DNA from 3 places in the Allobosea spartocytisi genome. Region 1 is predicted to be linked to each of the others. Evidence: predicted binding sites of a transcription regulator. Region 1 holds the regulator's gene; each other region holds the start of a gene.
What was found. Region 1 encodes LexA, which represses DNA repair genes until DNA is damaged. Its sites were predicted from a motif close to TGTTCNNNNTGTGTTCNG; they were not measured.
Positions count from the first base shown of each region.

Region 2: IED13_RS09770 (helicase-related protein) is a predicted target of LexA. The motif match lies at 3,880-3,897, and genes of this name have one in related genera.
Region 3: IED13_RS18145 (YifB family Mg chelatase-like AAA ATPase) is a predicted target of LexA. The motif match lies at 4,135-4,152, and genes of this name have one in related genera.

Region 1 covers NZ_JACXWY010000023.1:31,701-41,737, forward strand. Annotated here, with positions in the region: gene IED13_RS24190 (aldo/keto reductase) at 1-121, shown strand, start outside; gene IED13_RS24195 (anthranilate synthase component II) at 312-929, shown strand; gene trpD (anthranilate phosphoribosyltransferase) at 946-1,959, shown strand; gene trpC (indole-3-glycerol phosphate synthase TrpC) at 1,971-2,783, shown strand; gene moaC (cyclic pyranopterin monophosphate synthase MoaC) at 2,780-3,262, shown strand; gene IED13_RS24215 (molybdopterin molybdotransferase MoeA) at 3,264-4,475, shown strand; gene lexA (transcriptional repressor LexA) at 4,558-5,268, shown strand; gene IED13_RS24225 (ComEC/Rec2 family competence protein) at 5,262-7,541, opposite strand; gene gltX (glutamate--tRNA ligase) at 7,711-9,129, shown strand; gene gltA (citrate synthase) at 9,436-10,037, shown strand, end outside.
Region 2 covers NZ_JACXWY010000005.1:19,617-29,653, reverse strand. Annotated here, with positions in the region: gene IED13_RS09790 (M3 family oligoendopeptidase) at 1-141, shown strand, start outside; gene IED13_RS09785 (outer membrane beta-barrel protein) at 252-1,790, opposite strand; gene IED13_RS09780 (KpsF/GutQ family sugar-phosphate isomerase) at 1,961-2,935, shown strand; gene IED13_RS09775 (MerR family transcriptional regulator) at 3,134-3,580, shown strand; gene IED13_RS09770 (helicase-related protein) at 4,029-7,418, shown strand; gene IED13_RS09765 (RNA-binding S4 domain-containing protein) at 7,439-7,747, shown strand; gene fdxA (ferredoxin FdxA) at 7,918-8,253, shown strand; gene IED13_RS09755 (CarD family transcriptional regulator) at 8,631-9,230, shown strand; gene IED13_RS09750 (M48 family metalloprotease) at 9,336-10,037, opposite strand, start outside.
Region 3 covers NZ_JACXWY010000012.1:13,418-23,454, forward strand. Annotated here, with positions in the region: gene olsB (l-ornithine N(alpha)-acyltransferase) at 1-220, opposite strand, end outside; gene IED13_RS18140 (ATP-binding protein) at 320-2,401, opposite strand; gene IED13_RS18145 (YifB family Mg chelatase-like AAA ATPase) at 2,543-4,081, opposite strand; gene msrA (peptide-methionine (S)-S-oxide reductase MsrA) at 4,209-4,865, opposite strand; gene IED13_RS18155 (hypothetical protein) at 4,947-5,267, opposite strand; tRNA gene IED13_RS18160 (tRNA-Ser) at 5,513-5,602, shown strand; gene IED13_RS18165 (extracellular solute-binding protein) at 6,305-7,537, shown strand; gene IED13_RS18170 (carbohydrate ABC transporter permease) at 7,542-8,489, shown strand; gene IED13_RS18175 (carbohydrate ABC transporter permease) at 8,489-9,316, shown strand; gene IED13_RS18180 (ABC transporter ATP-binding protein) at 9,345-10,037, shown strand, end outside.

The DNA of each region.
Region 1 (10,037 bases):
GAACCTGACGCCGGAGCAGGTCGCGAGGCTGGACGCCGTGAGCGAGCGCCCTGCGCCCTATCCCTATTCCCCCTATCGTCGACAGGAAGGTTTCGCGCGCCTCAACCCGCCTGCGGTCTGAGTTGCCTCTCAAAAAACCGAGCCCTCATCCTGAGGAGCGCCGCGAGGCGCCATTCCCAAGGGAATGCCTCCTCAGGATGAGGACTCGGAATCTTGCCCGCCGACTTGGAACCTCGTCCGCGCCCCGCGCAAAACTTGACCACCCCGCCCCCGAACGTGCATGACCTCAAGCCGCATTCACAGGTCCGGCCATGCGCGTTCTGTTGATCGACAACTACGACAGCTTCACCTGGAACCTGGTCCACCTGATCGGTGGGCTGGGCGCCGAGGTCGATGTCTGGCGTAACGACGCGCTCACGGTCGAAGAGGCGCTCAACGGCGAGCACGACGCGATCGTGCTCTCGCCCGGCCCCTGCACGCCCAACGAAGCCGGCATCTGCCTCGATCTCGTGCGCGAGGGCGCCGGCGTGAAGCCGATCTTCGGCGTCTGCCTGGGCCTGCAGGCGATGGGACAGGCCTTCGGCGGCGATGTCGTGCGGGCAGCCCTGCCCATGCACGGCAAGGTCTCACCGATCAAGCACCGGTCGCGCGGCCTGTTCCGTGGCATCAACGGCCCGCTGCAGGCGACGCGCTATCATTCGCTGGTCGTCGACCGGGCAACCTGCCCCGCGGTCTTCGACATCGAGGCGGAGACCGATGACGGGCTGATCATGGCGCTGTCGCATCGCGAATTGCCGATCCACGGCGTCCAGTTCCATCCGGAGAGCATCGCCTCCGAGCATGGCGCCACGATCCTGCGGAACTTCCTCGACCTCGCCCAGCGATGGCTCAGCGAGCACGAAGCTGCCGCCCTGTCCCCATCCGCCTGATTTCCGCAGAGTTTCCATGGACGATTTCAAACCCTTCATCGCCAAGGTCGCCACCGGTGCGAGCCTCTCGCGAGAGGAGGCGCGCGACGCCTTCGACACGATTCTTTCAGGCGAAGTCACGAACGCGCAATCCGCCGCCTTCCTGATGGCGCTGCGCGTGCGCGGCGAAACGATCGACGAGATCGCCGGCGCCGTCGGCGCCATGCGCGGCAAGATGATGTCGGTGAAGGCCCCGGCCGATGCCATCGACATTGTCGGCACCGGCGGCGATTCGTCGGGTTCCTACAATGTCTCGACGCTGGCCTCGATCATCACCGCCGCTTGCGGCGTGCCTGTCGCCAAGCACGGCAACCGCGCGGCGTCGTCACGTTCGGGCGCGGCGGACGTGCTGACCGCGCTCGGCGTCAAGGTCGGGCTCGACCCGGCCGGCACGGAACGCTGCATCCGCGAGGCCGGCGTCGGCTTCATGTTCGCGCCGACGCATCACGCCTCGATGCGCCATGTCGCGCCGGTGCGCACCGAGCTCGGCACGCGCACCATCTTCAACCTGCTCGGCCCGCTCTCCAATCCGGCCGGCGTCAAGCGCCAGCTCGTCGGGGCCTTCTCCGAGACCTGGCTGGAACCGATGGTCAAGGTGCTGGCCACGCTCGGCTCGACCCGCGTCTGGGCCGTGCACGGCTCGGATGGACTCGACGAGATCACCACCACCGGTCCGACCCGCGTCGTTTCGCTGGAGAACGGCAAGATCGAGAGCTTCTCGATCAGCCCGGCCGATATCGGCCTCGCCCTCGCCAAGCCCGAGGATCTGCGCGGCGGCACGCCCGAGCAGAACGCCGCAGCCCTCAATGCCGTGCTTGGCGGCGAGAAGACCGCCTTCCGCGACATCGCGGCCTTCAATGCGGCGGCGGGACTGCTCATCGCCGGCAAGGCGGGGGATCTGAAGGACGGCTTCGCCCAGGCCACGGCCGCGCTCGATTCCGGCAAGGCCAAGGCGACGCTCGCGAAGCTCATCGCCGTCTCGAACGGCTGAGGAGGCTGGCCATGACCGACATCCTCGCGAAGATCGAAGCCTATAAGCGCCAGGAGATCGCCGCCGCCAAGGCTGCGATCCCACAGGCCGAGATCGAGCGCCGCGCGCACGCCGCCGGCAAGCCGCGTGGCTTCGCCGACGCTCTCGCCGCCAAGGTTGCAGCCGGGACGCCGGCGCTCATCGCCGAGATCAAGAAGGCGAGCCCGTCCAAGGGGCTGATCCGCGCCGATTTCGACCCGCCGGCGCTGGCACGCGCCTATGCGGCGGGCGGCGCGGCCTGCATCTCGGTGCTGACCGACGCGCCCTCCTTCCAGGGCCAGCCGGAATTCCTGACGCAAGCGCGCGAGGCTTGCGGCCTGCCGGGGCTGCGCAAGGATTTCCTCTACGACCCCTATCAGGTCTTCGAGGCCCGCGCCTGGGGCGCCGATTGCATCCTGATCATCATGGCCGGCGTCGACGACGCCACCGCCCGGGTGCTCAACGACACGGCGCGCGAACTCGGCATGGATGTCCTCGTCGAGATCCATGACGATGCCGAGCTCGACCGGGCGCTCAAGCTCGAAAGCCGGCTGCTCGGCATCAACAACCGCGACCTGCGCAGCTTCAACGTCGATCTCGCCGTGACCGAGCGGCTGGCGCCGCGCGTGCCGTCCGACCGCATCGTCATCAGCGAGAGCGGCATCTTCACCCACGCCGACATTCAGCGTCTCGGCAAGGTCGGCGTCGAAACATTCCTCGTCGGTGAAAGCCTGATGCGACAGGCCGATGTCGCGGCCGCGACCGCGCTGCTGCTCACCGGCAAGGCGCGCGAGAACGCGGCGTGAGCCGGCTCAGCCATCTCGACGCGCAAGGCGCCGCGCATATGGTCGATGTCGGCGACAAGGCCGAGACCGGCCGCATCGCCGTCGCCGAAGGCTGCGTCGTGATGGCGCCTGAAACCATCGCGATCGTGCGCGACGGCAACGCCAAGAAAGGCGATGTGCTCGGCACAGCCCGGCTCGCCGGCATCATGGCGGCCAAGCGCACCCATGAACTGATCCCGCTCTGCCACCCGCTGCTGCTGAGCAAGATCGCTGTCGATCTCGAACTGGACGAGGCCCTGCCCGGCGTGCGCGTCCGCGCCGAGGTCAAGATGAAGGGGCAGACCGGCGTCGAGATGGAGGCGCTGACCGCCGTCTCCGTCGCCTGCCTGACCGTCTACGACATGGTCAAGGCCGTCGACCGGGCGATGCGGATCGAAGGCATCCGCCTGCTGCACAAATCCGGCGGACAATCCGGCGATTACGACGCCAAGGCGCTCTGACATGGCTCTCACCCCGGTTCCCGTCGCGCTCAAGGCCCTGCTCGACAGCGTTCCGGGGCCGACGGGCAGCGAGATGCTGCCCCTGGCGCGCTGCGCCTGGCGCGTGCTCGCGGCCGATGTGAAGGCGCTGCGCACCCAACCGCCTTTCGCCAACTCCGCCATGGACGGCTATGCCGTCCGCGCCGCCGACATGGAAGCCGGCAAGCAACTCCGCGTGATCGGCGAATCCGCGGCGGGGCGGCGTTTCGACGGCAGCGTCCGCCCGGGCGAGGCTGTGCGGATCTTCACCGGCGCGCCGATGCCGGAGGGCGCAGACAGCGTCCTCATGCAGGAGAATGCCGATGGCGTCGGCAGCGAAACCATCACGGTGCGCGTGCCGGCCCATAAGGGCCAGTTCGTCAGGGCGGCCGGGCTCGATTTCCGTCACGGCGACGTGCCATTGACGGCTGGGCGCGTGCTCGACAGCGCCGCGCTTGGCCTCGCCGCCGCGATGGGGCATCCGCAATTGCCGGTACGCTGCAAGCCGCGCGTCGCCATCCTCGCCACCGGCGACGAATTGGTGGCGCCGGGCGAGCCGACCGGGCCGGACCAGATCGTCGCCTCGAACTCCTTCTCGCTGATGGCACTGGTGGAAAAGGCCGGCGGCGAGGCGCTCGACCTCGGCATCGCCCGCGACGATCACGACGACCTCGCGGCGCGGATCGCCGCCGCCCAGGCCGCGGAAGCCGACGTCCTGATCACCCTCGGCGGCGCCTCCGTCGGCGATCACGACCTCGTGCAGGAGGCGCTGAAGCGGGCCGGCATGAGCCTCGGTTTCTGGAAGATCGCGATGCGGCCGGGCAAGCCGATGATGACCGGCCGGCTTGGCCGCATGGTGGTGCTCGGGCTGCCCGGCAATCCGGTCTCGTCGATCGTCTGCGGCCATCTCTTCCTGCTGCCGCTGATCGAGGCGCTGCTGGGCATGGCCGATCCGGATCGTGACCGCAGCATTCCGGCGATTCTCGGAAAAGATATGCCGGCTAATGATGAGCGCGAGGACTATCTTCGCTCGGATCTTGCCCTGACGCCGGCCGGCTGGATGGTGACGCCCTTCGACAGGCAGGATTCCTCGATGCTGGGCACCTTGGCGCGCGCCAAGGCCCTGACGATCCGGCCGGCGCATGCAGAGCCGGCTCACAAAGGCGATATCTGCCGCATTCTGCCGCTGCGGTAGCAGTCGCTTGCGGAACACAAGGCGAACAGTTATAGTGTTCTGGCTTTGTTTCGAATCTGTATCGCGGGCACCGGCGGGGACCATGCTGACACGCAAGCAACACGAACTCCTGCGCTTCATCCAGGAACGCTTGCGCGAAAGCGGCGTGCCCCCTTCCTTCGACGAGATGAAGGATGCGCTCGACCTGCGCTCGAAATCCGGCATCCACCGGCTGATCATGGCGCTGGAAGAGCGCGGTTTCATCCGCCGCCTGCCCAATCGGGCGCGGGCCCTCGAAGTCATCAAGATGCCGGACGGGCTCGCTGGCCCGCAGCCGCGACGCTTCAACCCGGCCGTCGTACAGGGCGGCCTCGGCTCGCAGCCCTCCCTCGCCAAGCCGCGCCCTGCCCCGGCCGATGACGACGCCCGTTCCCCGGTCGCGATTCCCGTCATGGGCCGCATCGCCGCCGGCACGCCGATCTCGGCGATCCAGAGCCGCAGCCATACGGTTTCGCTGCCGCCCGACATGCTCGGTTCGGGCGAGCATTATGCGCTCGAGGTGCGCGGCGATTCGATGGTCGAGGCCGGCATCCTCGACGGCGACACCGTGATCATCCGCAAGCAGGACACGGCAAACACCGGCGACATCATCGTTGCGCTGATCGACGAGGAGGAGGCGACGCTGAAGCGTCTGCGCCGGCGTGGCTCCTCGATCGCGCTCGAAGCCGCCAATCCGGCCTATGAGACACGCGTGCTGGGCCCCGACCGCGTCAAGATCCAGGGCCGGCTGGTCAACCTGCTGCGCCGCTACTGAGCGAACTCGGCCTCGTCCGACGCGACCTCCGGAGCAGCAGAGGCCCGTGTCGCAGCGGGGGCCGGCGCGCTGGGCCGAGCTGCGGCTTCGGAAGGCTTGCGGCGGCTCCAGGGCCGGTCTGCGACGGCGTTTTCCGAGGAATGGCTGCGCCAGCCGAAGGCGGCGCGGTAGAGCGAGGTTGCACCGTCCCGCGACAGCGCCATCCGATCGACGAGCCTGGCCTCGCAAGGCGCGCTCCAGGGAATGTTGGTGACGACGAGATCGGCGCGGCGGCAATCCTCGATGATGGCGATCCGATCCCGGGCATAGGAGATGCTGCGCCCGTCGGCGGTTCGGACGATGCAGGCATTGGCGTCGCAGGCGATGCCGGCACGCAGGGTCGCGTCGTCCGGCGCGCGGCTGTCGCCATCGGAAGCGAGCCATTGCTGCAGGACGAAGCGGCTCGGCCGGCCGGCGATGGCGAGGCGGCCGTCGCTGCCGCGCACGGCGATGCCGGAGCCGTCACGCTCGATCAGGATCTCGGGCCGCTCCGGCTTCGCGGCGAAGGCGACGCCGAAGATGAGCGGCAGCGCCGCCAGCCAGCGCAGCCCCGTGGTCCAGAGCGTGATCCAGAGCAGCGAAGCGGCAAAGGAGAGCAGCACGGCCTGGCCGAATGCCACCACCGTCACGGTCGAATGGTCGATGGTGGCGACCCAATGCGCGACTTTCAACACGATGTCGGAAGCGAGCCCCATCAGCGCCCAGGCCGGCCAGTCCAGACCGAAGGGGTAGGCCAGCACGCCGAACACCGCCGCCGGCATCACGAAGAGCGAGACGAAGGGCAGCGCCATGGCATTGCCGAGCAGGCCGAAGGGATTGAAAGTCTGGAAATGATAGGCGCCGAAGGGCGCCGTCGCGGCCGTGGCGAGGAGCGTCGTCACCACGATGCCGAGCGAGGCCGTCCAGAGCGTGCCCAAGGGCCAGGGCAAGGCCGTCGGCGGCTTCGACCGGTCGCGCTTCTCCCAGCGCTCGGCGAAAGCGACCAGCGCCGCGACCGCACCGAAGGACATCTGGAAGCTCGGGCCGAGCAGGGCCTCGGGCTCGCGCAGCAGCACGATGATCGCGGCGAGCGCGAGATTGCGCATGCTGAGCGCCGCCCGGTCGACGAGGATCGCGCCGAGCATGACCAGCGTCATGATGAGCGAACGTTCCGTCGCGACGTCGCTGCCGGAGAAGATGCAATAGGCGGTGGCGCCGATCATCGCCGCGATCGCCGCGATCTTCTTCACCGGCCAGCCGAGCGCCAGCGTCTGCGACAGCGCCAGCAGAGCCCGCACGAGCCAGAAGATCGTCCCGGCTGCAAGCACCATGTGCAGGCCGGAGATCGAGACGATATGATAGATACCGGCGGCGCGCAGATCGTTGTTCGACGCCTCGGTGATGAGGCCGCGCTTGCCGGTGACGAGCGCGGCCGCGACCGCCCCGCCCTGCCCGCCGCCGACGCTGGCGATGCGCTGCGTGAGGATGTTGCGCGCCTTGTCGATCTCCACGTCGAGCGCGAGGCGCCATGGCAGGGGATGCGGCGCCGGGACGAGTGCGATCTTGCCGGCGATGCTGCCGACGGCGCCGATGCCGCGGAAGAAGGCGTCGCGCCCGAAATCATAGCCTCCGGCGCGGGCCGGCCCCGGTGGCGGCAGGAGCCGCGCGGTGCCGGCGATATGGTCGCCGGGCGCGACCGTGCCGCTGCGAATGTTGACGCGCACGCGCTTCGGCCGGCTCTCGGGCGGCACGCCGGCGATGTCCGTCACCACCAGGACGAGGCGGGCGCCGGCATCGCGCGCCTCGACGCTCTCGACGAAGCCGGTGATCTTGCCGATGCGCGGCCGCTCCAGCATCGGCGCGGCGATATCGGCCGTGCGCCAGACGCCTGCTGCGAAGCCGGCGAAGGCCGCGGCGAAGGCGATGCAGACTGCGGCAGCGGCGGGTCGCAGACGCAGTGCGACAGCGAGGCCGCCGGACAGGACGAAGCCCGCGAGCGGCGCCCAGAGTGCGGGTTCCCGATCGGCGGCGAAATAGAGCAGGATGCCGAAGCCCATCGCCACGGGCAGCCACAGGAACGGGCGGCGGCGCTCGGCCTCCTGCGCCAACGACGCGCCAAGCCAGTCCCGCAGCGCCTGGAGGCGCTCGGCCAGCGGCAGGCTTCCCAGCGCGACTGGCGGCAGGCGCGCCGGCAGGATGCCGGCGACGGCCCTCAGCGCGCTCCGGCGCTCCGGCGATGCAGGTTGCCGCGCCATCCCCCTTCCCAGCCCCTGCCTGTCGGTTGCGCATTGAACGCTTAACCGCCCGGCGAAGCCATGTTACAGGGCGCGCGCTGGTTGTCATGCACGCTTTGGCGTGAAGGCCGGCGCCACATCCTCAAGTCTTGCCCCGGGCGGTTTCATCGCCCGGTCGGAGCTGCCTTCCATGAGCAACGCCGTCGTCACGCGCTTTGCGCCGTCCCCCACCGGATTCCTGCATATCGGCGGCGCCCGCACCGCGCTGTTCAACTGGCTCTATGCCCGCCGGCACGGCGGCAAGATGCTGCTGCGAATCGAGGACACCGACCGCGAACGCTCGACCGACGCCGCCATCGCCGCGATCCTCGACGGGCTGGAATGGCTCGGCCTCGATTGGGACGGACAGACGGTCTACCAGTTCCAGCGCGCGGCACGGCACCGCGAGGTGGCCGAGCAGATGCTCGCCGCCGGCAAGGCCTATTATTGCTACGCCAGCCAGGCCGAGCTCGAGGAGATGCGCGAGAAGGCGCGCGCCGAAGGCAAGCCGCTGCGCTATGACGGGCGCTGGCGTGACCGCGATCCGGCGACCGCCCCGGAAGGCGTGAAGCCGGTGATCCGGCTCAAGGCGCCGCAGACCGGCGAGACGGTGGTGAATGACGAGGTGCAGGGCCGCGTCGTCTGGCAGAACGAGAATCTCGACGACCTCGTGCTGCTGCGCTCGGACGGGACGCCGACCTATATGCTCGCGGTCGTCGTCGACGATCACGACATGGGCGTCACCCACATCATCCGCGGCGACGACCACCTGACCAACGCAGCTCGCCAGACCCAGATCTACGATGCGCTGGGCTGGGACGTGCCGAGCATGTCGCATATCCCTCTGATCCACGGGCCTGACGGAGCCAAGCTGTCCAAGCGCCACGGCGCGCTCGGCATCGATGCCTATCGCTCGATGGGTTATCTGCCGGCGGCGCTGCGCAACTATCTCGTGCGGCTGGGCTGGAGCCATGGCGATCAGGAGATCTTCTCGACGCAGGAGATGATCGACGCCTTCAACCTCTCCTCGATCGGCCGCTCGCCGGCTCGCTTCGACTACGCCAAGCTGGAGAACCTCAACGGGCTCTATATGCGCCAGTCGAGCGATCGTGATCTGCTCGAGGCCCTCAAGGTCATCCTGCCCGAGATCGGTCCGGCACGGGAGCTCGGCCCCACGCTCTCGCCCGAGCTGGAGGCGAAGTTCCTGGCCGCCATGCCGGGGCTGAAGGAGCGCGCCAAGACCCTGATCGAACTGCTCGACAGCGCCTTCTATCTCTATGCGCAGCGCCCGCTGCAGCTCGACGACAAGGCCAAGAGCCTGCTCGACGAGGCCGCGCGCGGCCGCCTGCCCGCGATCGCCGGGAAGCTCGCCGCCGTCGGCGACTGGGCGGCGGCGTCGCTGGAAGCCGCCGTGCGCGCCTTTGCCGAGGAGAACGGGCTCAAGCTCGGCCAGGCCGCTCAGCCGCTGCGGGCCGCCCTGACGGGCCGGGCGATGTCGCCGGGATTGTTCGACGTCATGGCGGTTCTGGGCCGCGAGGAGACGCTGGCGCGGCTGGCCGACCAGGGTTGAGGCGGCGCCTGCGCGTGCCTGGCGCGACAGCCGGATCGCTATGCTTGGGAGGCGGCACAAACCGCCTTTCGGCTCGGTTGAATGCATGGGGCAAATGGTCTAGTGACGCGCAAGTGCATTGCGCCGCACAACGGCACAGGGCACGAAAATTGCTTGTAAATCAGTCGCATGGATTGCCTTTGCCCCTTCCGTTGACATGCTCTCGTCACGTCAGGCTATTCGGATGAAGGACCTTCCGCGGAGAACCGCGGACGGGGCGCGCAAAACACGGCCGAACAGCAGCGAGCCTTGAAAGGATCGGTATCGATGAGCGGAAACACCAGCCAGCTGAAGGTCGGCGACAAGACCGTCGACATGGCGATCAAGGAGGGGTCGGTCGGCCCCGCCGTCATCGACATCGCCAAGCTCTACGCCCAGACGGGCATGTTCACCTATGACCCCGGCTTCACCTCCACGGCGAGCTGCGAGTCGCAGATCACCTATATCGACGGCGATGCGGGCGTGCTGCTCTATCGCGGCTATCCGATCGAGCAGCTCGCCGAGCATGGCGACTTCCTCGAGACCTGCTATCTGCTGCTCTACGGGGAGCTGCCGACGGCCGCGCAGAAGGCCGATTTCGACTATCGCATCACGCGCCACACCATGGTGCACGAGCAGATGGCCCGCTTTTTCCAGGGCTTCCGCCGCGACGCGCACCCGATGGCCGTCATGGTCGGCTCGATCGGCGCGATGTCGGCCTTCTATCACGACTCGACCGATATTTCGGACCCGCAGCAGCGCATGATCGCCTCGATGCGGATGATCGCGAAGGTGCCGACGCTCGCGGCGATGGCCTATAAGTACACGGTCGGCCAGCCCTTCGTGTATCCGCTGAACTCGCTGGACTACACCTCGAACTTCCTGCGCAT
Region 2 (10,037 bases), on a different contig from region 1:
GCCCTGCTCGCGGCCGGCGGCAGCAAGCCCTATGGCGAATTGCTCAAGCCTTTCGGGCTCGATGCGAAGGATCCGGGCTTCTGGCAGATCGGGCTCAAGATGATCGAGGGGATGATCATCGAGCTGGAGGGGATGGAGTGAGGCTTGCCGTCATGGTCGGGCTTGCCCCGACCATCTCGGAAACCAGTGCCTTCTCGTCCTGAGATTCTCGGGTCTGCGCTTCGCTGCGCCCGAGAATGACGCCGCGGCGACTAGAACTGCACCCTCAAGCCCACCTGCGAGACATTCGCGGTGTAGTCCGATCCCACCGCCGTTGAGTTCAGCCGCTCATGGGTGAAGCTCGCGCGGATCGCGAAGGTGCGGGTCAGCTTGTATTCGATCCGTGCGCCAACATTCAGGTAGTCCTCGCGCAGGCCCTGGCCCTCATACTCCGTGCGGCTGAAATTGGTGAAGCCGGTGAGCGTGAGGTTGCGGCGCAGCGCGTGGGCGATCTCCAGCGTCGCGCGCCGCATCGTCGTGCCCGACGAGCCGGCGATGGTGGTGTCGCCGAGCTGGGCGGTGCCGCGCAGCGTCACCGTGGTCAGCGGGGTCGGCGACCAGAGGATCGAGGCGTCGCCGACGAAGCCGCGCAGGTCCTTCAGCCTGTTATCCTCGTAGCGCCGGTTCTGGTAGCCGCCCGAAACCTCGCCCTTGAGCTGCTGGCTGAACTCGAAGGTCGAGCCGATGCTGCCGGTGATGCCGTCGGAGGAGCGCATATAGCCGCTCGAATCGGTCTTCTCGTCGAAATCGCGCCGGTCGATCTCGGCCTGGACATAGGGCTTGAAGCCGGGCGTGACCTCATAGGCCGCGCGCAGGCGCAGGCCGTAATCGGTCATGTTGCGGTCCTTCTGGGAGAGGATTGCACCGCTCGTCAGCCTGGCATCCTCGAAGTCGCTGCGGTCGGCCGAGCCGCGCAAGGTGAGCTGCAGGCGGTTGAAGTCCTGCGTCACGCCGGCCGAGCCGCCATATTGCCAGACCTGCGGGCGGCCCTGGACATTGGCGTTCAGGTCCGGCGAGCCGGGACGCTGGGTGTCGAGCTTGAGGCGCGATTCGAGCAGGATGTGGGTGTCGCGCGTGGCGTCGAGCCTGAGGTCGAGATTGCCCTCGGCATCGGGGCGCGAGGCGTTCCGATCACTGAAGTAATCCATGTAGCCGGCGCGCAGCTTGCCCTTGAGCTCATGCACGTTCCAGTCGGACTGCACCTCCACTTCCGCGTCGTAGCGCTGGAAGACCGAGCCCTTGGTGCCGGGCGTGGCGCTGCGCTGCGGGTTGGTGTCGTAGCCGGTCGAGCCGGTGATCGCCGGCTTCAGCGTGACCGCGCCCAGCCGCAGGCCGAGCGGCGCCCAGGGATCGTCCTCGGCGCTCGCGCGGCGCCGGCGCGGGGGAGGCGGCAAGGCCGCTTCCGGCGCGGGCAAGACCGCGACAGGCGGTTGCGGCGGGCGGAACTGGCGCTGCGTGGTGCCGCGCAGGGCCGGCGGCTGCAGCGGCCGGCTGGCACGCGGCGGCTGGCGCCCGGAGATGGCGGAAGGCTGGCCCTGGACGAGGGAGGCCGGATCGCGGATCGCCTGCGGATCGGGGGTGGCGGGCGTGAGCGGCTGTTCCGGCGGCGCGGGAGGCTGCGCGACATAAGCCGGCGTTCCCGTCCTGAGCCCGGCGCGCGGCGCCTGCTGCGCGCCCGCCGGCAGGCAGCCGAGCGCCAGGGCCGCCAGCGCGGAGCCGGACAGAAGCAGGATCTTGGCGCGGCCTGACACGGGCTTCGCGGGGCTCCAGGGCAGCAACAGGTGACAGCAATGGCTGGCGCGCCCGGCAGAGGGCGCATGGTTAACGCAGTTAGAACGAACAGGGTTAAGGAGCCGTCAACGCGCCGGCCGCGATCGCCGCGGCGGTGGAAATCCCGCATCGCCCCGTGCTAGAGCGCGCCATGACCGAAAACATCCGCGCCTCGGCGCTCCGCACCATCGCCACGGAACGGGCCGGGCTCGACACGCTCCATGCCGCCCTCGCCGACGGGCTCGGGCAGCCCTTCACCGAGGCCGTCGCGATGATCCTGGCTGCGAGCGGCCGCGTGATCGTCTCCGGCATGGGCAAGTCCGGCCATGTCGGGCGCAAGCTCGCCGCGACCCTGGCCTCGACCGGCACGCCCGCCCATTTCGTCCACCCGGCCGAGGCGAGCCATGGCGATCTCGGCATGGTCAGGCCGGAGGATGTGGTGATCGCGCTGTCCTGGTCGGGCGAGACGGCGGAGCTTGCCGCGCTCGTCGGCTATACCCGCCGCTTCCGCGTCGGGCTGATCGCCTTCACCGCGAATCCCGAGAGCACGCTCGGCAAGGAGGCGGATGTCGCGCTGATCCTGCCCAAGGCGACCGAGGCCTGCCCCAACGGGCTCGCGCCGACCACCTCGACCACCATGCAGATCGCACTCGGCGATGCGCTGGCGGTGGCGCTGCTGGAGGCGCGCGGCTTCTCGCGGCAGGATTTCTTCGTCTACCACCCCGGCGGCAAGCTCGGCGCGCAGCTCAAGACGGTCGAGAGCATCATGCATCGCGGCGCGGAACTGCCGCTGATCGGGCTGGATACGGCGCTGCCCGATGTGATCGCCATGATCTCGGAGAAGAGTTTCGGCTGCGCGGTCGTGATGGATCTCGACGGCAGGCTCGCCGGGGTCGTCACCGATGGCGACCTGCGCCGCAAGGCGACGATGGCAGGCGGTGCCGCGCTCAGGGCTCGCGATCTCATGACGGTCAACCCGCGCCGCGTCGGGCCTGAGACGCTCGCCGTCGAGGCGCTGGAACTGGTCAATCGTCTCAGGATCACCGCGCTGATCGTGGCGGATTCGGAGGAGCGTCCGGTCGGGCTCGTCCATGTCCACGACTTGCTGGCGATGGGCGTCGCGTAGTCCCGGCCCGTCATGCTCGGGCTTGACGAGCATCTCGCGACATGGATGCTTCGGCTCCTCCTCGGCCTGATATTCGCGGATCTACGTGTCGCTGCGCCCTGCGCCCGAGAATGACGCCGGGTTCATGATGGTTCGGCCTTGCCGTCGGCGCCTTCCCGCCTATCTAAAGCTCCAGAAACTACAGCTTTGGAGGTTGCGATGGTTGCGACGGCACGGCTCGAACGCGTGATGCCGATCGGCGCGCTGGCAGAGCGCACCGGCGTCAAGGTCGAGACCATCCGCTATTACGAGCAGGTCGGGCTTTTGCCGCCGCCGGAGCGTTCCGAGGGCAACCAGCGCCGTTATGGCCGGCGTCATGCCGAGCGGCTCGCCTTCATCAAGCATGCGCGCGATCTCGGCTTCGCGGTGGACAATATCCGCACGCTGCTCAGGCTTTCCGACACGCCCGGCATGGCCTGCGACGAGGCGCATGCGATCTCCGCCGGTCATCTCGAAGAGGTGCGCGACAAGATCGCCAGGCTGCGCTCGCTGGAAAAGGAGCTGGAGCGGATCGCCACCACCTGCTCGGGCGGCGTCGCCGCCTGCGATTGCGCCATCATCGAGGCGCTGGCCGATCACGGCCAATGCGATCACGCCCGCCATTGAGGCGGTCTGGCGATGTGAAGCTTCAGCCGGCCGGAACAGCGGCCGTCATCCCGGATCGGCGCGGCTTTGCCGCTTGTCCGGGATGACCTTGCGTTTTCATCGGGCGGGGCTCGATGTCGATTGCCTCTCGTTTCCGCGCCGGAAAGTCTTAAATAGGAACTGCGCCGGACGGCCTCGCCGTCCAGTTTTCGGGTTGGCAAGAGGGCGGGCGATGCCGGTATTGCGTTTGTCGGCGGGCTTCCGGCCCGGCGAGGGGAACAAACCCCGATTCTCCGGGAGTCAGCGATTCGGGCTTGCTTCGTTCCGGAGTCGTTCTTGCCGGAGTTCTTCCTGCCAGAGTCGTTCCGACAAGACCCGTCCCTGATTTCAGTTCACGCACCCGCCCGGACGGCTGAGGCTCGCGTCGAGCCGGTGTCGCCCGGATGGACGAGATGATCGGCCCTTCGCCTTGCAGCTCTTTCGTTCGTTGCCTCCCGCCGCCCGCGCCAACAGCGTCACCGCGGTGCTCGGACCCACCAATACCGGCAAGACCCATCTCGCCATCGAGCGCATGGTCGCCCATCCCACCGGGATGATCGGCCTGCCGCTGCGCCTGCTGGCGCGCGAGGTCTATCAACGGGTCGTCGACAAGGTCGGGCCGGAGGCCGTCGCCCTCGTCACCGGCGAGGAGAAGATCAAGCCGGAGCGGCCGCGCTTCTGGGTCTGCACCGTCGAGGCGATGCCGCGCGATCTCGCCGTCGATTTCGTCGCGATCGACGAGATCCAGCTCGCCGCCGATCTCGACCGCGGCCATGTCTTCACCGACAGGCTCCTGAACCGGCGCGGCCGGGCCGAGACGATGCTGATCGGTGCCGGGACGATGCGTCCGCTGATCGAGCAGCTCATGCCGGGTGTCAATGTCGTCACGCGCCCACGCCTGTCGCAGCTCACCTTCGCCGGCGACCGCAAGATCACCCGTCTGCCGCCGCGCTCGGCGATCGTCGCCTTTTCGGTGGAGGAGGTCTACGCCATCGCCGAATTGATCCGCCGGCAGAAGGGCGGGGCGGCGGTCGTGCTGGGGGCGTTGTCACCGCGCACGCGCAATGCCCAGGTCGAGATCTACCAGTCCGGCGATGTCGACTATCTCGTCGCCACCGACGCGATCGGCATGGGGCTCAATCTCGACGTCAACCACATCGCCTTCGCGGCGGACAAGAAATTCGACGGCCATCATTTCCGCAAGCTCAACCCGGCCGAGTTCGGCCAGATCGCCGGCCGGGCCGGGCGGCATCTGCGCGACGGCACCTTCGGCACCAGCGGGCGCTGCCCGCCCTTCGACGCGGAGCTGGTGGATGCGATCGAGAATCACCGCTTCGAGCCGATCCGCCAGATGCAGTGGCGCAATTCCGATCTCGACCTGCGCTCGGTCGGCGGCCTCCTGGACACGCTGAACATCCAGCCCTCCGAACAGGGGCTGACGCGGGCGCTGATCGCCGAGGACATGACGACGCTGGAAATCCTGGCCAGGGACCCCGACATCGCGCCGCTGGCGCATGGCCGGGCTGCGGTGGAGCGGCTCTGGGAGGTCTGCGGCCTGCCCGATTACCGCAAGATCTCGCCGATGCAGCATGCCGATCTGGCGACGACGCTTTATCTCAGGCTGATGCGCCATGGCCGGCTCGATGCCGACTGGTATGCGGCGCAACTCGGCTCGCTCGACCGCACCGATGGCGAGATCGACACGCTCTCCGCCCGCATCGCGCAGGTCCGGACCTGGACCTATGTCGCCAACCGGCCCGACTGGTTACCTGATCCTGAGCATTGGCAGGGCATGGCGCGTCTTGTAGAGGACAAGCTGTCGGATGCTCTGCATGAGCGTCTGGCCCACCGATTTGTCGATCGGCGCACCAGTGTCCTGATGCGCCGCTTGCGGGAGAATGCGATGTTGGAGGCTGAGGTCACTGCGACGGGCGACGTGCTCGTCGAGGGCCAGCATGTGGGAATGCTGCAGGGCTTCCGCTTCACGGCGGACCCGAAGGCGGGCGGGTCGGAGGTCAAGGCTCTGAACCTCGCGGCCATGAAGGCGCTCGGTTCCGAGATCGAGGCCCGGGCCGCGCGCGTCGTGCTGGCGGGCGACGACGCCTTCCTGCTCTCGCATGACGGGCTCGTGCGCTGGACCGGCGAGCCTGTGGCGCGCCTCGTCGCCGGCGAGAAGGTGCTGGAGCCGCGGCTTCGCCTGCTGGTCGAGGAGCATCTCAACGGTGCGGCGCGCGAGCAGGTCGAGGCGCGCCTCACGCTCTGGCTGAAGAATCACGTCACCCGCCTGCTCGGCGCGATCCAGATCCTGGAGGCGGCCGAGAACGTCGCTGGCATCGCTCGCGGCATCGCCTATCAGACAGCCGAGGCGCTCGGCGTGCTCGAGCGTTCGAAGGTCGGCGAGGAGATGAAGGCGCTCGATCAGGAGGGCCGGGCGGCGTTGCGCCAGCTCGGCATCCGCTTCGGGGCTTTCCACATCTACATGCCCGCCCTGCTGAAGCCGGCGCCGCGCGCGCTCGCCGCCCAGCTCTGGGCGCTGAAGCATGGCGGACCGGAGACGGCGGGGCTCGACGACATCGCCCATCTCGCGGCGTCCGGCCGCACCTCCTTCCCGGTCGACAAGGCCGTGCCGAAGGGGCTCTACCGGGCGGCGGGCTATCGCGTCTGCGGCGAGCGGGCGGTGCGCGTCGACATTCTGGAACGCCTCGCGGACCTGATCCGCCCGGCGATCGCCTATCGTCCCGGCGCCACGCAGGGCACGCCGCCGGCCGGCAGCGCCGATCAGGACGGCTTCGTCGTCACCGGCGCGATGACCTCGCTCGTCGGCTGCGCCGGCGAGGATTTTGCCTCGATTCTGCGCTCGCTCGGCTATGTCTCGGTGAAGCGTCCGGGCCCGGCGATCACCGTGCCGCTGGCGCCGCCGCCGGCCGCCACCGAGCCGGCCAAGCCGGTCGAGGCGAAGGCGAGCGACGAGACGGCCGATGACGCTGCCGGCGAGACGCCGGTCGGGGCCGCTGCCGACGAGGCCGTGCCAGCCGATGGCGCGGTGTCGGCGGACGCTTCCGAGGAAGCCGCTGCCGTCGTCGAACCGGCCGAGGCCCTGAACGAGGGCGCGCTGGCGGAGGGCGAGACGCCTGTCACCGAAGCGCCTGCCGTCGAGACGGCGGATACGCCGATCCTCACCGAAACCGAGCTCGACGCGGTGCGCGAGCCTGTGCCGGCCGATGCGCTCTCGGCCTTGCCGGCTGCGCCGTCGGCTGAGGTTGCGGATGCAGCCGCGGAGGCCGAAATCGCTGCCGAAGCTGCGCCGGCCGAGCCCGAGCTCATCGAGATCTGGCGGCCGCATCGCCACCAGGGTGGGCGCCGGCCCGAGCATGCTCAGCGCGGCCGGCAGGACGGCCCGCGCCGCGAGGGCGAGCGCCGTGGCGGTGACCGTCCGCAGCGCGAGGGGCGCCCCGGCGGCCCGCGTCGCGACGGGCGGCCCGAAAATCGTCCGGCTGCCGCGGCAGCGGGCGAGGGTGCCGCTCAGCGCCAGGAACGTCCGAACCAGGACCAGCGCCCCCGCCGTGACGAGCGTCCGCGCTCCGATGAGCGTCCGCGCCGCGAGGATCAGCCGCGGCAAGGGCGCCCCGAGGGCGGTCGCGGCCCGCGCCCCGACTTCAAGCGCGACGGTCGCCCCGGCGGCCCGCGCCGCGAGGAGCGTGGGGGAGAGCGCTTCCAGCAGCCGCAGCGCCCGCGCCCGGCCAATCGCGAGCCCGATCCCGATTCGCCCTTCGCCAAGCTGGCCGCGCTCAAGGCGCAGCTCGAAGGCAGCAAGACCTAGGACCCGGGGAGGCGTAGCCGTTGCGGGAGCATCGTCAACGCCTCGACAAATGGCTCTGCTTCGCGCGCTTCGCGCGAACGCGGCCGGCGGCCGTGCGTCTGGTGGAAGACGGCCATGTCCGGATTGCGGGGCGGCGAGCCGAGAACCCCGCACAGGGGCTCAAGCTGGGGGACGTGCTGACGCTCGCCTTGCCGCACGCCACCGTCGTCGTGCGGATACTGGCCTTCGCCGAGCGCCGGGGCCCGTTCGAGACGGCGAGGCTCCTCTATGAGCGCCTCGACGAAGGCGGCGACGATCCCTCTCTTGCGGAGGGCGAGGGAGGCGACTAAATCCGGCCGCTATCGCCCGCAAGATCGATATGCGGCCATGCGGCGAACGAATTTCTCCCAGTGGATGCCGGAAGGGCAAAGTCTTCTGCCGAGCCCGGCGAAAACAATCTTGAAACCTGCGCCTGTCGGGGGTTTATGAGGTCGTTTAGAAGTGTTGGAAGGGCCGGCCCATGACCTATGTGGTCACCGAGAACTGCATCAAGTGCAAGTACATGGATTGCGTCGAGGTTTGCCCGGTCGACTGCTTCTATGAAGGCGAGAACATGCTCGTCATCCACCCCGACGAATGCATCGATTGCGGCGTCTGCGAACCGGAATGCCCGGCCGAGGCGATCAAGCCCGACACCGAGCCCGGCCTCGAAAGCTGGCTGCAGCTCAACACCAAATATGCCGCGAGCTGGCCGAACATCACGCAGAAGAAGGACGCCCCGGCCGATGCGAAGGCGTTCGACGGGGTCGCCGGCAAGCTCGAGATGTTCTCGCCCGAGCCGGGCGAAGGCGACTGATTTTCGCCGCTTCGGACGGTCCGTTCTGCGTTAACCATGACCGTGCCGCGCGCATGGCGGCGGATGGCTGCCCGCGTTTACCTTTGATTCGGCGTGTTTTTTGTGCTACACACAAACTCAGTCGAATTCGTTCCGCATGCCCCCTGCGAGGTTTTCACAAACGGGGCGTTCCCAAAGATCGCGTGCAACATGAAGGGCCGGCGGCTTTTCGCCGGAACAATCCGTTGTTCGCTTCTATGGGCGAGATGAACCAATCGACTGAGGGAGCGTGAAGCGCCGCATCACCGCGTCGCGTCAGGCGGAATGTCCCCGGCCATCCGGACGGGGACGGATTATCGCGCGCCCGCCACGGCGGGCCGGTCAGGAGTCGTAACGGCATGTCTACGGTGAAGAAAGCTGCTGTGCGCCAGGGTTTCAAGACGGGCGAATACGTCGTCTATCCGTCCCATGGCGTCGGACAGATCACGGCGATCGAAGAGCAGGAAGTCGCCGGCTTCAAGCTCGAGCTGTTCGTGGTCAGCTTTGCCAAGGACAAGATGACCCTTCGCGTTCCCACCGCCAAAGCCATCAGCGTCGGGCTGCGCAAGCTCGCCGATGCCGAAGCCGTCGCCAAGGCGCTGACCACGCTCACCGGCCGCGCCCGCGTCAAGCGCACCATGTGGTCGCGCCGCGCGCAGGAATACGAGGCGAAGATCAATTCGGGCGATCTCGTCGCCATCGCCGAGGTGGTGCGCGATCTCTATCGCTCGGAGGCCCAGCCCGAGCAGTCCTATTCCGAGCGCCAGCTCTATGAAGCCGCCCTCGACCGCATGGTTCGCGAGATCGCGGTCGTCGACGACGTCACCGAGATCGAGGCGCTCAAGAAGATCGAGGGCCAGCTCGCCAAGTCGCCGCGCCGGGTCGGCAAGGGCGAGGCCGTCGAGGCGGATGCTGAGCTCGAAGGCGACAACGACGATCTGCAGGAAGAAGCGGCCTGAGCCGTTCCTATCGGATCCCAGAATGCGAACCCGGCGGGCGACCGCCGGGTTTTTGTTTGCCGAGCCTTGCTTCGTCGCACTCGCAATGACGGGTGAAGGCGCCCGCTACTCGCCGATGACCTTGTAGCGCTGGCCGGGCGTGAGCGCGGCGGCGCGGTCGAACCCGTTCAGGAGCTGGAAGAGCTCGGCCGGCCGATCCTGCTCCGGCATGCGCTCCGCCATGCTCGCCACCGTGTCGCCCGGCGCCGCGTTGACGATACGGATGCGCAGCGGCCGGGCGGTCTGCGCCTCGGCCGGCGTCAGGGTCCGGAAGCTCTCGACGATGCTGCGCATCGGGCGTTCCGGATCGGCGGCGCCGCGCGCTGCCAGGATGAAGCGGTAGACGCGGTCGCCGAACTGCACGGCCGCCAGACGGAACGTCCAATCCGTGCCCTTGCCATGGGCGATGACGGCGGGCTGCCCGCCCATCTCGATCTTCTCGATGCCGGTCGTCTCGACACCCTCGATCCAACCGGCCGCGACATAGGATTCGAGCGTCTGGTCGGGCTTGAGCGTCACGGAGTCGAAGCGCAGGGCCTGCGCGCCATTGGCGCTGACGCCGATGACCATGTCCTGCGCCGCTTCGAGGCTGAAGCCGTCCGGCGCCGAGAAGGAGATGCGCAGCGAGCTGTTCACATAGCGCCGGCCGCGCACCACGCCGTCGCGCGGATCGTCGCCATAGGCGAGGCCGTCGATGGCGGTCAGCCAGCGGCCGGCATCGTGCTCGCCCAGGCCCGGCGCGGCGATCTGGCGCGCAGCGGCGGTGAC
Region 3 (10,037 bases), on a different contig from region 1:
CGCGCCAGATCTCGCGGGGGCCGCGCGCCAGCCTAACTTCGAGCGAGCCGAGCCGACCCAGGCTCCCCGAAAGCGGCGCTGATTCGCCGGCTTCCAATCCGTAACGGCGCATCGCCCCGCCCGTGATGAGCATCATCGGAGCGAGGCGCGAAAGCAGGGGATTGCCGGCGGAAAACCGGGCCGGCAGCGCGTTCGATCGCTCAGAAACGTGCAATGCCATCGCCTGTCTCACCCTCTAAGCCGCTTCCGGCATCCGGGAAGGCTTGCTCCGCGCATCTTACAACTTCGCGACAAAACTGCGTCGAAGCGGTGACGCCCGTCAAGCCGACAATGTCCGCGAGGCCTCCTTGCCGAGGTGATCGAGCCAGCGCAGCAGCGCCGCGCGCTCGAGCGGTTTGGCGAGACAATCATCCATTCCCGCGGCGAGCGCGGCCTCGCGATCCGCCGCCGAAACATTGGCCGTGACGGCCAGCAGCGGCAAGCGCCGGATGCGGCCACGCTCCGCTTCCAGCGTCCGCACGGCGCGAGCGCAGTCGAGGCCGGTCATCGCCGGCATGCGGATATCGAGAAGCGCGAGATCGAGCGGCGCGGCCGCGCCGGCGAGGCTGGCCTCGATCCGCTGCAGGGCCTCGCGCCCGTCGCGGACCCAGATGACCGAGGAGCCGAGACGCTCCAGCGTCCGCGTCAGCAGCAGCGCATTGATCTCGTTATCCTCCGCGACGAGGATGTTGAGGGGCTTGCGCACCGGCGATCTGGCGGCCTGGCTCTTGCCTGTAGCCGGCAAGGTTTGGGGAAAGCGCGTACCCAGCCGCTCATAGAGCGAGCGGGCGCGGACGGGCTTGATGAGGAAGCCCGAGAATCCCGCGGCCTGCGGCGAGCCGAACTGGCGCCGTGCCAGGGACGACAGCAGGATCAGGCAATCGCGGATGCCCGCCTCCCGCACCGTTTCCGCCAGCTCCTTCGCCGCGCCGTCGCCGAGCGCATGGTCGATCAGCACCGCGGTCACCGGGCGTTCGCCGGCAAGGGTCGCCCGTGCCGCCTCCACGGAGGCCGCGACGGAGACCGCCGCGCCCGTGGCCCGGATCGACTCCCACAGGAAGCGCGCCGCGAAGGGCGCGGGAGAAGCGAGCAGGACATGCTGCTCCGGCCAGTGCGGGATCGGCACCGTCTCGGCGCCCGGCGCCGCGGCCAGCGGCAGGATCACGCGGAAGCTCGCGCCCTCGCCGAGGCGGCTCTCCGCCCGGACCTCGCCTTCCATCAGCCCGACCAGCCGCCGCACGATGGCGAGGCCGAGGCCGGTACCGGCATGGCGGATTCCGGGGCCATGGTCCAGTTGCTCGAACTCCCCGAAAATGACCTCGAGCCTGTCCGCCGGAATGCCGGGCCCAGTATCGGAGACCAGGATCTCGACCATTCTCCCCACCCGCCGCACGCTCAGGCCGACGCCGCCGGCATCGGTGAACTTGACGGCGTTGCCGACCAGATTAAGCAGGATCTGCCGCAGGCGGTCGCGATCGCCGACGAGCTGCGCCGGCAGTTCCGGCGCGATATAGGCCGCAAGCTCGATTCCCTTGGCCTGGGCCCGGGGCGCCATCAGCTCGGAGACCGTCTCGACCAGCTGGACGACATCGAAGGGTTCCTCGACGAGCTCCAGCCGGCCAGCTTCCACCTTGGCGAAGTCGAGGATGTCGTCGACGAGGGCGAGCAGCGCCTCGCCGGAGATGCGCAGGGCTTGGACATAGGTCGACTGCTCGCCATCGAGGCCGGTATCGGCCAGCAGATCGGACATGCCGAGGATGCCATTCAGCGGCGTGCGGAATTCGTGGCTCACCGTGGCGAGGAAGCGCGACTTCGCCTCATTGGCGGCTTCGGCCCGGGCGCGCGCCTCGACCAGCGCGTCCTCATCGGCGATACGGGCGGAGATGTCGCGGCCGACGCGCTGGATCAAGGTGCGGCCGCCTGGGCCTGGAACCGCCGTCTCGATCCAGGCGATCCAGCGCTCCCCGACATAGGTCGCGAGGCATTCGTCGAAACTGCGGGCTCCGCCGTCGAGCGTCCGCAGCGCCCGCGAGGCGAGCTGCGGCAATTGCGCCTCGCTGCCGACGAGATCGTTCTCCTCGGCACCGAACAGCGCGGCATAGGCGGTATTCGCGTAGATGATGCGGGCCCCGTCGCGCTGGACGATGAAATCGCCCTGAGCCTCGACCAGGCTGCGATAGCGCTGCTCGCTGTCGGCCAGCGTCCAGAGCTGGTCGTTCAGCGTCTCGACCTCATGGGTGAGCGATGCGAGCTGGCGGCGTGCGCGCGCCAATTGTCTCAGCGCGAGGACGCCGCCCGTTCCCAGCAGGGCGACGATGACGGCGGCAGCGATGACGAACCATGTCCAGGACGAGAGAGCCATGCTCCCCGTCTAAGGCCGCCGCCCTGAAAAAAGCCGCTTGAGGAAAGCGCGATTTTGCCGTCAGCTTTCAAGCAAGGCTTAACCTTGGGGGGCTTGCGGGGCAGCCCGGCTTTTTCCGAAAACCGCAGGACCGGGCTTTCTCTACGCCGCCTGCGCCAGCTCCCCGCCGCGCGTGCGATAGGACAGCGCCTCGGCGAGATGCAGCCGGCCGACCTTCGCCTCGCCGTCCAGATCGGCGAGCGTGCGCGCGACCTTCAGCACGCGGTGATAGGCACGGGCGGTGAGCCGCAGCGCCTCGGCCGCATCCCTCAGCAGGGCAAGGCCGGCATTGTCGGGACGGGCGATCTCCTCCAGCACCGGTCCCGGGCAGGCGGCATTGGTGGTGACGTGGCCAAGCCCGAGCGCCTCGAAGCGCGCGCCCTGGAGCGCCCTCGCCGCCGCGACGCGCGCCGCCACCTCGGCGGAACCCTCGCTGGCGGCCGGCAGGATGAGGTCGGCGGCAGTGACCGCCGGCACATCGATCGCGATGTCGATCCGGTCGAGCAGCGGGCCGGAAATCCGGGCCTGGTACTGCGCCATGCAGCGCTCGTTCGGCTGGCGCCGGCAGGCATAGCCCGGCTCCGTCGCCTTGCCGCAGCGGCAAGGATTCATCGCCGCGACGAGCTGGAAGCGCGCAGGGTAGACGGCACGATGGTTCGCCCGCGAGATCAGCACGTCGCCGGTCTCCATCGGCTGGCGCAGCGCATCGAGCACCTGCGGCTGGAACTCGGGCAATTCGTCGAGAAAAAGCACGCCGTGATGGGCGAGCGAGATCTCGCCGGGCTTCGCCTGCAGGCCGCCGCCGACGAGCGCCGCCATCGAGGCCGAGTGATGCGGCGCGCGGAAAGGGCGCCGATCGGTCAGGGCACCGCCGGCGAGATGACCGCCGACGGAGAGCACCATCGAGACCTCCAGAAGCTCGCGTGGCGTCAGCGGCGGCAGGATCGAAGGCAGGCGGCTCGCCAACATCGACTTGCCGGCGCCGGGCGGCCCGTTCATCACGAGATTATGGCCGCCGGCCGCCGCGATCTCGAGCACGCGCTTCGCGCTCTCCTGGCCCTTGATGTCGGCGAGATCGGGCAAGGCCCCGCTCTGGCGCGCCACGGCCGGCTCGGGCCGCGCCATCACCTGCGTGCCCTTGAAATGATTGGCGAGCTGGATCAGCGAGCGCGGCGCCAGAATGTCGATATCGGCCGCCGCCCAGGCCGCCTCCGGGCCGGTCGAAGCCGGGCAGATCAGCCCCTGCCCGCGATCATAGGCCGCGATCGCGGCAGGCAGCACGCCGGCGACGGCCGCGATCGAGCCGTCGAGAGCGAGCTCGCCGAGCACGGTGTAGCCGGCCAGGGCATCCGGCGGGAGCGCGCCGATGGCCGCCATCACGGCGAGCGCGATCGGCAGGTCGTAATGGCTGCCCTCTTTCGGCAGATCGGCCGGCGCGAGGTTGACGGTGATGCGCTTGGCCGGCAGGGCCAGCCCCGAGGCGATGAGAGCCGCCCTGACCCGCTCGCGGCTTTCGGCGACGGCCTTGTCGGGCAGGCCGACGAGGACGAAGGCGACGCTGCCGGAGGAAACCTGCACCTGCACGTCGACGGCCCGCGCCTCGATGCCCTCGAACGCCACCGTCGCGACCCGCGTCACCATCTCAGCCCACCCCGTTCCCCAGCGAAACGCTAGCGGAGCTTCAGGTCCGGCGCAAGAACATATAGAGAACCATACGAAAAAGGGCGCCGCTGACGGCGCCCTTCCCCGGAACTCCGATCCTTTCGCCTCAGGCGTGGACGCCAAGGCCGATCTGGCAGGCGACGCCCGTTCCGCCCAGGCCGCAATAGCCGGCCGGATTCTTGGCGAGGTATTGCTGGTGGTAGTCCTCGGCGAAATAGAAGGGCGGCGCCTCGCGGATCTCGGTCGTGATCGGCCCGTAGCCATTCGCCGCCAGCGCCTTCACGTATTCGTCGCGGGAGCGTTCGGCCGCCGCACGCTGCGCGTCGTCGAAGACATAGATCGCCGACCGGTACTGCGTGCCGATGTCATTGCCCTGGCGCATGCCCTGGGTCGGGTCGTGATTCTCCCAGAAGGCCTTGAGCAGATCCTCATAGGAGATCTTGGCCGGATCGTAGACGACGAGCACGACCTCGGTGTGGCCGGTCATGCCGCTGCAGACCTCCTCATAGGTCGGGTTCGGGGTCTCGCCGCCGGCATAGCCGACGGCCGTCACCCAGACGCCGTCACCCATCTGCCAGAATTTTCGTTCCGCGCCCCAGAAGCAGCCGAGCCCGAACACGGCCTGGCGCAGGCCTTCCGGATAAGGGCCGGCGAGGCGATGGCCGTTGACGAAATGGGTTTCGGCGGTGGGGATCGCCGCGGCGCGCCCGGGCAGCGCTTCGGCCGCGGTCGGCAGTGAAGTCTTCTTGCGCAGGGAGAACATCGTCGGCTCCGTTCCGTTCAACTCGACGTCTTATGTAAGCATCGAAACGGCCTCTGCACAGGATGCCGCGTCGCAGCCCGTTCACCGACGCGTGACGATCCCGATCCGGGGCTCGGGTGGCCGGGCGAGCCAAAGCAGGGCAAAGCCGACCAGGAGCGCCACGAGCGCGGCCGGCGCCTGCATCACGGAGAGCAGCACCGGATCCCATAGCAAGGGATGGATGTCGCGCTCGATCATCGGGCCGAGCAGCCGATAGCGCTCGTGCAGCAGCGCCGCGAGGACATCACCCACCGTGGTGAAGCGCAGCAGCGCATTCGCAATCGAACGCGCACCATCGATGACCAGAACGATAAAGCCCGCGGCGACGAGAAGATATCCGACAAGCCTGACCAGAAACCGCACAGCTCAGCCCTCTGCGTCCACGCCTTCGCCTTTGGCACGGCCTGCCACCGCGCCGACCAGAGATGTGCGTGTGCTGCCCGCCGAGCGCAACCCGCCCGGGACGATTTCCGCCGGATCGCGCCAAGCGCGCATCGCTTCGCGAGGCGGGCGAACGGCGGAGCCGGCGGCCTGATCGCAAGGGATTGTGAAAACCCTGCGACTCGGCCCTTGAAAGATTACGCCCCGGCGGTCATAAGCAGCCCGCCGGACAGGTGGCCGAGTGGTTGAAGGCGCACGCCTGGAAAGTGTGTATACGGGAAACCGTATCGCGGGTTCGAATCCCGCCCTGTCCGCCAGCATCCCGTCAAGACCTTGATTTATCTGACATTATTGTCAGATATTCGCGCTCTACCCGACGCTTGCCTCGACGATTGACCCGGTACGCATCCGTCCCTGCTGCTCTCAGCTTGTCGGTGGCCGAGCCTCGCTGCGGCCTCGGCGATCGGCGCCGCTTTCGGAGCGCGCCGACTGCGAAGGCTGCCGAGCTTTCTGGAGGCTGACATGTGGAGCGGCTGTGCCGCCGCATCGATTTCCGATCGGGCAGCGGATCACCGGCGCGGCCACGGGGTCAATCCGGCTACGACATGAGGCTATGAAGGCGAGGCTCCCGGCTGAGGTTGCCGACGCCAAAGGGATCCGGATCGTGGCGTCCTGGTCCTTGAGCCGATTTCTCGCGCCTTCTCCAGATTTTCATTTCAGGCTTCGAGACAGGAGGACCAGCAGCGCCGGTCTTTGAGCTCTTGTAAAATGTTACAAAATGTTTAGGCTTGCCTTTCACCGCGCCACGCCTTCGAGGCGAAGAAGCGCGGAGTTCCAGGGAGATTCAAGAAGCCGCCGCTTGGCGGCTGAACCCCATCTCCTCGACTGTTCATGTGAGCTCTGCTCGCTGTCATCGCTCCCCGCCGTGCGTCCGTCGTCGCCGGTTGCGCGTGCTTTGGCGGCGGCGATCCTCACGGCGATCAAAACTAGCCCGGGCAACGGGACAATCGGAGGAAGCCATGACGACACTGACCCGCCGCGCCGTTCTGGCAGCCGCCGGCGCCACCGCGGCGCTCGGCGCCACCCGCGCCTTCGGCCAGGGCAAGACCACGATCACCTTCGCCGCCGCGACCTTCGCCGAGGCCGGCCGCGGCGACAAGCTCAAGGCCTGGATCGACAAGTTCAACGCCTCGCAGGACAAGGTCGAGGTCCAGCCTGTCGCAATCCCGTTCTCGCAGCTCGCCAACACCGTCTTCACCCAGATGGGCGGCGGTGGCGGCCCGGACCTCGTGCGCTTCGACCAGACCGACTTCTTCGCGGCGCTGCCGGCCAAGCGCATCCTGCCGATCGACGACCTCGTCGATGCCGGCAAGTACACCTTCCAGGCGCCGGACAAGTTCCTCAATGTCGAGGGCAAGCGCTACGGCGTCGTCTTCGAGCTCGCCAACTACCAGCTGATCTACAACCCGGCGCTGCTGCAGGGCGGCGAGCCGCCGAAGACCTTCCCGGAATTCCTCGCCGCGGCGAAGGCCGCCACCGGCAAAGGCAATTTCGGCTACGCCTTCCGCGCGACGATGCCGGAACGCTCCGGCTTCTGGCAGGACATGACGAACTATGTCTACGGCTTCGGCGGCAACTGGGCCGACGGCAAGCAGCTCACCTTGAACAGCCCGAAGGTGGTCGAGGCGATCACCGCCTACAAGCAGGTCTATGATGCCGGCGTGATCCCGAAGGGCGCGGATGCGGCGACCTATCGGCGGATGTTCTGGGAAGGCAAGATCGCCATGAACATCGACAATGGCGGTGTCGCCGGCATCTTCGCCGCGCAGAACCCCAATCTCGGCTTCAAGGCGGCGCCCTCCCCCTTCCCGAACCGCCAGCAAGGCCTGATCCTGACCTCTCTCTCGGTCAACGCCAACACCAAGAACAAGGAAGCCTGCGGCGTCTTCATCAACTGGATGCTGCAGCCGGCCGCGCAAAGCGAGCTGCAAGGCATCCTCGGCGCCGCCAGCGTCGCCACCCCGGTCGAGCGGCCGAAGGCCGATCTGGAACGCGCGCCCTGGCTCGGCGTCTACGACGCGCAGACTCCCTATGCCCTGCCGCAGCTCGTGCTCGGCTTCGAAACCAAGACGCTGGAGATCCAGCAGATCGTCGTCGAGCAGGTGCTGAAGATCCTCGTCGGCAATGCCGACGTGCAGAAGACCATGGACGAGGTGCAGTCCCTGGCGCTGAAGCGCATCGAGCGGCAGTAAGAGCATGAGCACCGCCAGCCCGGCGACGGCAGCGGCCGGCCGCCCTCCGCAGAGCGGTGGGCGCGACCGGGAGAGCCGCTGGACGCCCTATCTCTTCATCGCGCCCGTCGCGCTCTATCTGGCGGTGTTCCAGGGGTATCCGCTGGTCAGCGAGTTCGTGCTGAGCTTTCAGCAGAGCTCGCTGCTGGCGCCGCAGGACGCCCGTTTCGTGGGCCTGCGCAACTACCACGACCTGGCGACCTCGAGCGATTTCGCCTCCGTGCTCTGGACCACGCTGATCTATACGATCGCCTGCGTGGTCTTCGCGATCTCGCTCGGGCTCGGCGCCGCGCTGCTGCTCGACCGGCCGTTCCGCGGCCGCGGTCTGGCGCGGGCGCTCGTCACGGTGCCGTGGGCGGCCCCGCCGGTGGCGGTCGCGACCATCTTCGCCTGGATGCTCAACGCGCAATACGGCATCTTCAACCACGTGCTGAAGCTGATGGATCTCGAGGTCGGCTATGAGAGCTGGCTCGACAATCCCAAGCTCGCGCTGCCGGCGGTCCTGTTCACAACGGTCTGGCAGATCTTCCCCTTCTCCTCCGTCGTGCTGCTCGCCGCTCTGCAGGGCGTATCGGAGGAAGTCCGCGAGGCCGCCCAGATGGACGGCGCCGACCGCTTCAGCATCTTCAAGGTCGCGGTCTGGCCGACCATCCAGCCGACGGTGGCGCTGCTCGCGCTGTTCGTCACGATCTGGTCGCTGCGCCGCTTCGACCTGATCTGGGTGATGACGCAGGGCGGGCCGATCGGCGCGACCAAGACGCTGGTCATCGAGCTCTACACGCGTGGCTTCGTCGCCCGCGAGCTCGGCGAAGCGGCGGCCGTCGGCATGATCGGGCTCAGCATCGCCCTCGTCGTGACCTTCGTCTACTTCTGGTACACGCAGCGCACCGAGCGCGCGCAGGGGCGCCGCTGATGAAAACCCCTGCCTCCCACGCGCTGCGCATGGCGCTGATCATGGTGCTGCTCAGCGCGGCGCTGTTTCCGATCTACTGGATGGTCGTCACCTCGCTGACCTCCTCGGCGAACCTGTTCGCCGACCGGCCGCAGATGCTTCCCGACCCGGCGCAGGCCTTCAACTATGCCGAGACCTTCGCCAAGACCGGCGTGCTGCTCTGGCTGAGGAACAGCGCGATCGTGGCCGTCGGCACCATGGTGCTGTCGATCCTGCTCGCCATCCTGCCGGCCTATGCGCTCTCGCGCTTCCGATTCCATGGCAAGGGCGTGCTCGGATTCGTGCTGTTCGCCACACAGATGCTGCCGGAGGCGATGCTGGTGGTGCCGCTCTATGCGATCTTCGCCAAGCTGCTGCTGCTCGACACGCTGGGCGGCCTCATTCTGGCGAACGCCGCCTTCACGGTGCCGGTCATCACCTGGATCCTGAAGGGCGCCATCGACGGCGTGCCGCTGGAGATCGAGGAGGCGGCCCGCATCGACGGCTGCTCGCGGCTCGACATCGTTCTCGGCATCGTGCTGCCGGTGGTGGCACCGACGCTCGCCGCCGCCTCGGTGATCGCCTTCTTCCATGGCTGGAACGAATACGTCTTCGCCCAGACGCTGATCCTCAGCCAGGAGCTGCGCACCGCCTCCGTCGGCCTCGCCAGCTTCGTTGGCGAACTCTCGACCCCGATCCACACCGTCATGGCGATCGGCGTGATGTACACGCTGCCCGCCGTCGCCTTCTACCTGATGGTCCAGCGCTATGTCGTGGCCGGCATGACCGCCGGCAGCGTCAAGGGCTGACAAAGCACCGGGCTGAGAAAGAACACGAATGGCCTCGATCACGCTCAATCACGTCGCCAAGCATTTCGGCAACAAGGTCGCGATCGCCGATGTCGACCTGAAGGTCGAGGACGGCGAATTCCTCGTTCTGCTGGGGCCCTCGGGCTGCGGCAAGTCCACGCTCTTGCGCATGCTGGCAGGGCTCGAGACGGTGACCTCGGGCGAGATCCATCTCGGCGGAAGGCGCGTCGACCGGCTGCCGCCGAGCGCGCGCGACATGGCTTTCGTCTTTCAGTCCTATGCGCTCTATCCGCATATGACGGTGCGCCGGAACATCGCCTTCCCGCTGATCATGCGTCAGTTCAAATGGTGGTTCCACATCCCCTTCCTCGGAGGGCTCGCCAAGCGGAAGATCGAGCGCTCGCCCGCCGTGCGCGATCTCGTCGAGAAGACGGCGAAGACGTTATCGCTCACCGAGATGCTCGACCGCTATCCGCGCACATTGTCGGGCGGCCAGCGCCAGCGCGTCGCGCTCGGCCGCGCCATGGTGCGCCAGCCGGAAGTCTTCCTGATGGACGAGCCGCTCTCCAATCTCGACGCCAAGCTGCGCTCGGCGATGCGGGCGGAGATCACGCGGCTGCACCAGCGCGTCGGAGGCACCTTCGTTTACGTCACGCACGACCAGGTCGAGGCGATGACCATGGGCACGCGCATCGCCCTGATGCGCGACGGGGTGATCCAG